Regions from separate parts of the Ferribacterium limneticum genome, predicted to be linked through region 2. Evidence: predicted binding sites of a transcription regulator. Region 2 holds the regulator's gene; each other region holds the start of a gene.

Region 1 (2,244 bases), 2.0 Mb from region 2:
CCGTTCTTGCCGGCCACCGCCATCAGCACCGGGCGCGAACCTTCCGGGATGCCCTCGTGCTTCGGCTTGACGATGCCGCGCTTGGCGTCGAGCTTCTCGAGAATCTCGTCATGCACCACCTTGCGGCGGACCATGGCGGCTTCGTAATCGACATCCATGACGTCGATCTTGTCGAGCGTGAACTCGTCGCCGCGATCCTCGCCCAGGAGGCCGACCGCATCGGCGCGGCACTGGCGGCAGTGGCGCATCATCGCCATGTCGCCGGCGCAGGCATCCTGCAGGTCCTGCAGCATTTCCGGGGTCGGTTCCGGCTGCTCCATGATGCCGTAGTAGGTGCCGTGCTCAGGCTCGGCGATCAGCGGCATGACGTTGTGCAGGAAGGCGCCCTTGGCCTTGACGATCTTCGAGACTTCCTTGAGATGCTCGTCATTGACGCCGGGGATCAGCACCGAGTTGACCTTCACCAGGATGCCCCGGTCGGTCAGCATCTGCAGACCCTTCTGCTGCTGCTCGATCAGGATCTTCGCGCCTTCGATGCCGAAGATGCGCTTGTTCTCCCAGTAGATCCACGGATAGATCTTGGCGCCCACTTCCGGATCGACACAGTTGATGGTGATCGTCACGTGGTCGATGTTGTGTTTGGCGATTTCGTCGACGTATTGCGGCAGGCTGAGGCCGTTGGTCGACACGCACAGCTTGATGTCCGGGGCGCGCGCGGAGAGCTGTTCGAAAGTTTCAAAGGTGCGGCCCGGGTTGGCCAGGGGGTCTCCGGGTCCGGCGATGCCGAGTACGGTCATCTGCGGGATTTCGGCGGCGACGGCGAGTACCTTCTTGATCGCCTGATCCGGCGTCAGCAGCTCGGAAACGACGCCCGGGCGGGATTCGTTGGAGCAGTCGTACTTGCGGTTGCAGTAGTTGCACTGAATGTTGCAGGCCGGGGCGACGGCCACATGCATGCGGGCGAAGTAGTGGTGCGCTTCTTCCGAATAGCAGGGGTGGTCCTGGACCTTGGCGCGGATGTGGTCAGGTAGATGGCCCAAAGCGTCCGGCGCAGTGCCGCAGCCGCTGGAGGAACAGCCGCCGCCTTCTGCTGCCGGCGCGGTGTTGCTGATGACTGGAAGTTCCACGATGAAGGCTCCTCGAATGCTGTGCGGAGCCTATTCAGCAATCGGTGTGCCAGTCATTGAAACCCATATAAAACAGGTGCTTATGAATCCGGTTTCAGCGGCCTGTCGGTTGTCTTGTCGGATATGTGACAGGGCTTGCGCCAATCGCTTTGTTGCAACGCCGGTTTGGCGCCTGGCCGTTGCCAAGCGGCCGTCGCGCTGCAAGCGGCACTGGTCGAGCCGGTGCGCTGAGGCGGGGCGTTCAGTATCGCGAAAAGAGATCGCGAATCCGGCACAGGCTGGTCGTGATGTCGAAGCGAGGGTCGAGCAGGGCTTCGCCGGCCAGCAGGCGGGTGATGGCGATGGCCGGGTCGGTTTCGCCGGTCAGCAGCACTTCGGTGCCGCGTTTCTTCATGTGGCGGATAAAACCGTCGCCAGCGCTGGCGGCGACGATGATATCAACGCCGTCGAGCGGATGTGGCGCGTCATCCGCAAACACGTGGAGCACCTGTTCCTTCTCCAGATCCACCCTGCGCGGCGCTGGAAGTAGCCGATTTGCGCGGTGACTGGAGAGATCGTAGAGCAGCCACTGCCGGGTTTGCCCGGCGTGACTGCTGACGGTGGCGAAATCCTTGGTGGCGATGGCGATTTTCATGGGGTGGAGCCGAAAGATTTGATCATGGGGTAGGTGGGTATTCAGTCGGCCATGCGGGTAAGCGCCGAGCCAGTCACGGCGAGAAGGCGGGTGGCAATTCAGGCATCAAAATGCAGCGCAAGGCTGGCCAGCAGCTTGGGTAGCGGCAGGTTTTCCTCGCTCTCCACAATGCCCGGCACCGGGTGCGGAAATTCATAGAAGATGCCGTAGGTGCCGGCCCGTTGGCCGTGCAGGTAGACGTGGGCCCGCAGCGAGGCAATTTCAGCGTGGCGCAGGGTGACGATGTGCGGGTCATCGCCCCGGTCAGGTTCGATGTCGCAGGCCTGGGCGATGTGTTCGTCGAGCGAGACCAGCACGCGGCGTATTTCGCGGGATTTGGGCGCGGCCCAAGGGTTGGCGTTCATGGCAGTAGCTCCGGTTTGATCTGGGCAAGCCAGGTATCGATGCGTTCCTCGGTCAGGACCGGCTGCAGATGCTGGTCGA
Region 2 (2,244 bases):
CATGCATGTCCTTGCCAGGCACGTGCACAGTCACTTCCGCTTTCTGCTTCAGCTTTTCGACGGACAGAACGACGTTAACGCCGGTTACCTTGTCGAAATGACGGATCACGGGATCCAGCTTGTTCTCGACGTATTCGCGCAGGGCGGGGGTAACTTCGATATGGTGACCACTAATCTGCAGATTCACTTTTTTCTCCTCTCTCTACAGGGTCTTGCGTAAATTGACCGGGGGGATATTGAGCGACTCGCGGTATTTGGCAACCGTCCGTCGGGCAACTACGATTCCCTGTTGGCCTAGTATTTCGGATAATTGGCTATCCGACAAGGGCTTCTTGCCATCCTCGGCAGCGATCAACTGCTTGATCAATGCCCGGATGGCCGTGGCAGAACAGGCACCACCGGTATCGGTGGCGACATGGCTGCCAAAGAAGTATTTCAGTTCGAAGATACCGCGTGGTGTCGCCATGTATTTCTGGCTGGTCACCCGCGATACGGTCGACTCGTGCAGGCCGAGAATATCGGCAATTTCACGCAAGACCAGCGGCCGCATGGCTACTTCGCCATGTTCGAAGAACTGGCGCTGGCGGTCGACGATGGTCTGCGTGACACGGTGTATGGTTTCAAAGCGCTGCTGGACATTCTTGATCAGCCAGCGCGCTTCCTGCAATTGCGTGGACAGGTTGCCGTTGCCGCGCCGCTGCTTGGCGAGAATCTCGGCATACAGGCGGTTGATGCGCAGTCGCGGATAGGCGTCGGGATTGATGTAGGCAGTCCATTTGCCCTTCAGCTTTTTCACGATCACGTCCGGCGTGATGTAGCGCGCTTCAATCTGGGCATAGCCGGCCGCCGGCCGCGGGTTGAGGCTGGTGATCAGGCTGTGCGCGGCCTTCAAGGCCTCGTCATCGCAGCCGGTCAGGCGACGAATCTTGGCGAAATCGCGGGCAGCCAGCAGTTCGAGATGCTTGTCGACAATGGAGAGAGCCAGCGTTCGCTCCGCACTCTCCGGCAAGACCTTGAGCTGCAGGGTCAGACACTCCTGCAGACTGCGGGCGCCAATGCCGATCGGGTCGAAATTCTGGATATGGCGCAAGGCGATTTCCAGCTCTTCGATTTCAATTTCGTACTCCGGCGGCAGGGTTTCCCACAGTTCGACCAGCGTCGCCGAGAGATAACCATCGTCGTCGAGCGCTTCGATCAGGAAGCGCACCAGACTGCGGTCGCGCTCCGACACCTGGGTCATGCCCAGCTGCCAGCCTAGATGGTCGCGCAGACTGACGTTGGCGGCATGGATGTCGCGGGAATCGCTATCGTCGTCCTCGTCGCGCCCGGCGCCGGTGAAGGTACCGGCATCGGAAGACCAGCGATCATCGTCCACTTCGGATGGGGCTGACGGAACATCCTGCTCGCGCTCTTCGCGGGCATCCCGTTCTTCCCGCTCAACCTTCTGCTCGCGTTCGCCTTCGCTGCTTTGCGGCGCATCGAACTGCTGGGCGGATGAGAAACTCTCGCCAGCGTGCTCGTCTTCACGTTCCAGCATTGGGTTTTCGAGCAGGTAACGCTCGATTTCCTGCTGCATCTCGACAGTCGACAACTGAAGAAGCTTGATCGACTGCTGGAGCTGAGGGGTCAGCGCCAGATGCTGGGATAGTTTTAGCTGGAGGGCAGGCTTCATCGGATAGTGTCGGGTCGGGTCTGTCGGTCAGAGCCTGAAATGCTCGCCGAGATAAACCTTCCGTACGCTTTCATTATCAACGATTTCGGCCGGACGTCCAGCGGCCAGTACGTTTCCGGCGTTGATGATGTAGGCGTGATCGCAGATGCCGAGGGTTTCACGGACGTTGTGGTCGGTAATCAGCACGCCGATGCCCCGCTCCTTGAGGAAGCGAATGATCTTCTGGATTTCGAGTACGGCGATCGGATCAACGCCGGCAAACGGCTCGTCAAGCAGGATGAATCGCGGGTTGGTAGCCAGCGCCCGGGCAATTTCAACCCGCCGGCGCTCGCCACCAGACAATGCCGAGGCATTGACGTGGCGAACATGCCCGACATGCAGTTCATTGAGCAGGCCTTCCAGACGGTCGTTCAACTCAGCTTCAGGGAGCTTGAGCAGTTCGAGGACAGCGCGGATATTTTCCTCGACGTTGAGCTTGCGGAAAACCGAGGCTTCCTGCGGCAGGTAGGACAAGCCGAGCCGAGCCCGGCTGTGCATGGGCAGGTGGGTCAGACGGTTGTCGTCAATGTAGA
Region 3 (2,244 bases), 480 kb from region 2:
AAGCTTATGAGCAGCCGGTGCGGGGGGTGCCTGACGATCTGCTGACCATCGACCTGTCCGCCGTCTTCCCGGAGCTCAAGGACAAGCGCGTGCGTGGCCGCCTGGAGGGCAACAAGGTAGTGCCCTACTGGTCGCGGGCCGAAATCTCGGCGCGTGGCGACAAGGTGCCGAGCAAGACGCTGCTCTATGTCGACGATGCCGTCGAGCTGTTCTTCCTGCAGGTGCAAGGTTCGGGGCGGGTCAAGCTGGCCGATGGCGGCATGGTTCGCCTGAATTACGCCGACCAGAACGGGCATCCCTATCAGTCCATCGGCAAGGCGCTGGTCGAGCGTGGCGAGTTGAAGCTGGAAGAGGCGTCGATGCAGGGCATCCAGGCCTGGGCTCGGGCCAACCCGGCACGTCTGGATAATCTGCTCAATACGAATCCGAGCTATGTCTTCTTCCGCGAAGTGCCAAACAGCAACGACGGGCCAATCGGCGCTCTCGGCGTGCCGCTGACGGCGGAGCGCAGCATTGCTGTCGATCCGCGTTCGGTGCCGCTCGGTTCGCCGGTCTTTCTGGCGACGACCCATCCGAACTCGGCGGCGTCGTTGAACCGTTTGGTCATGGCGCAGGATACCGGTGGGGCGATCAAGGGGGCTGTGCGTGCCGACTTCTTCTGGGGCTTCGGCAAGGAAGCCGGCGAACAGGCGGGGCGGATGAAACAGACTGGCCGGATGTGGGTTTTACTGCCGGCAGAACTTGCGCCGAAATGAGGCGCTGGCGCACCGCTATCGAGCGCGATTGTCTGCAATCGCACCAAGTCGGTGCCTTGTGTTGCGCAATGATGTTTGCAATGCACTGATTTGTAACATTTTTAATGCACTGGAATGGTGCTTGCTTCCAGCTTTCCAATCTTTGTTTTTGGGGGTTTCATGGAAACGTATCAATCCAGCAGCAACGTACTCTTCATTTTGCTCGGTGCCATCATGGTGCTGGCCATGCACGCCGGCTTCGCCTTCCTCGAAGTCGGTACTGTTCGCAAGAAAAATCAGGTCAATGCCCTGGTCAAGATCCTGAGCGATTTCGGCATGTCGACCATCGCTTACTTCTTCGTTGGTTACAGCATCGCCTACGGCGTCAATTTTTTCTCCGGCGTCGAAACGTTGATGGAAAAGAACGGTTTCGAGCTGACCAAGTTCTTCTTCTTGCTGACTTTCGCCGCAGCGATTCCAGCCATCATCTCCGGTGGCATTGCCGAGCGGGCCAAGTTTCACCCGCAGCTAATCGCCACCTTCCTGCTGGTTGGCTTCGTCTATCCCTTCTTCGAAGGCATCGCCTGGAATCAGGCTTTCGGCATCCAGGCCTGGCTGAAAGCCAGCTTTGGCGAAGAGTTCCATGACTTTGCCGGTTCGGTCGTCGTGCATGCGATGGGGGGCTGGATCGCCTTGCCCGCCGTGCTGCTGCTGGGCGCTCGCTACGGGCGCTACAGCAAGGATGGCCGGATCTCCGCCCATCCGCCGTCATCGATCCCTTTCCTGGCGCTGGGCGCCTGGATTCTGACCGTTGGCTGGTTCGGCTTCAACGTGATGAGCGCCCAGACGCTCGACAAGATTTCCGGCCTGGTCGCGCTGAATTCACTGATGGCGATGGTCGGTGGCACGCTGGTGGCACTGGTCGCCGGCAAGAACGACCCCGGCTTCCTGCACAACGGCCCGCTGGCTGGCCTGGTGGCGGTGTGTGCCGGTTCCGACCTGATGCACCCGATTGGGGCGCTGGTGGTTGGTGGCGTGGCTGGCGGCCTCTTCGTTGTCATGTTTACGCTGGTCCAGAACCGGTGGAAGATTGATGACGTACTGGGCGTCTGGCCGCTGCACGGCATGTGCGGCGCCTGGGGCGGCATTGCGGCCGGCATTTTCGGCAGCAAGGCGCTCGGTGGCGCCGGTGGCATTGCCTTCATGCCGCAACTGATCATGACCGCCCTGGCCATTGTCGTCGCCATGGCCGGCGGTGCGCTGGTCTATGGCGCCTTGAAGGCAACGCTGGGCCTGCGTCTCGACCAGGAAGAAGAATACGAGGGCGCTGACCTCAGTATTCACAAGATCACGGCGACACCGGAGCGCGAGCCGAACTGGTAGCTTGCGACTGGGAGACAGAAAAGTCTGTTGGACAGTAGATAAACAAAGCCCGGCAAATGCCGGGCTTTGTTTATCTTGACCTTCAGCAATTCGGCCTTTGCTGCCGGTGGGTCTGGCAGCCAGCGGT

The links. Region 2 encodes sigma-54, which starts transcription at its own class of promoters, with help from an activator protein. Its sites were predicted from a motif close to TGGCACGCTTNCTGCTNA; they were not measured.
Region 1: nifB (nitrogenase cofactor biosynthesis protein NifB) is a predicted target of sigma-54. The motif match lies at 1,162-1,179, and genes of this name have one in related genera.
Region 3: KI617_RS17640 (ammonium transporter) is a predicted target of sigma-54. The motif match lies at 866-883, and genes of this name have one in related genera.

What each region holds. Positions count from the first base shown of each region.
Region 1 covers NZ_CP075191.1:1,921,395-1,923,638, forward strand. The annotation lists gene nifB (nitrogenase cofactor biosynthesis protein NifB) at 1-1,127, opposite strand, end outside; gene KI617_RS09095 (NifB/NifX family molybdenum-iron cluster-binding protein) at 1,369-1,761, opposite strand; gene KI617_RS09100 (hypothetical protein) at 1,860-2,165, opposite strand; gene KI617_RS09105 (flavodoxin) at 2,162-2,244, opposite strand, start outside.
Region 2 covers NZ_CP075191.1:4,157,644-4,159,887, forward strand. The annotation lists gene hpf (ribosome hibernation-promoting factor, HPF/YfiA family) at 1-187, opposite strand, end outside; gene KI617_RS20000 (RNA polymerase factor sigma-54) at 203-1,672, opposite strand; gene lptB (LPS export ABC transporter ATP-binding protein) at 1,700-2,244, opposite strand, start outside.
Region 3 covers NZ_CP075191.1:3,673,919-3,676,162, reverse strand. The annotation lists gene mltA (murein transglycosylase A) at 1-755, shown strand, start outside; gene KI617_RS17640 (ammonium transporter) at 915-2,117, shown strand; gene KI617_RS17635 (hotdog family protein) at 2,193-2,244, shown strand, end outside.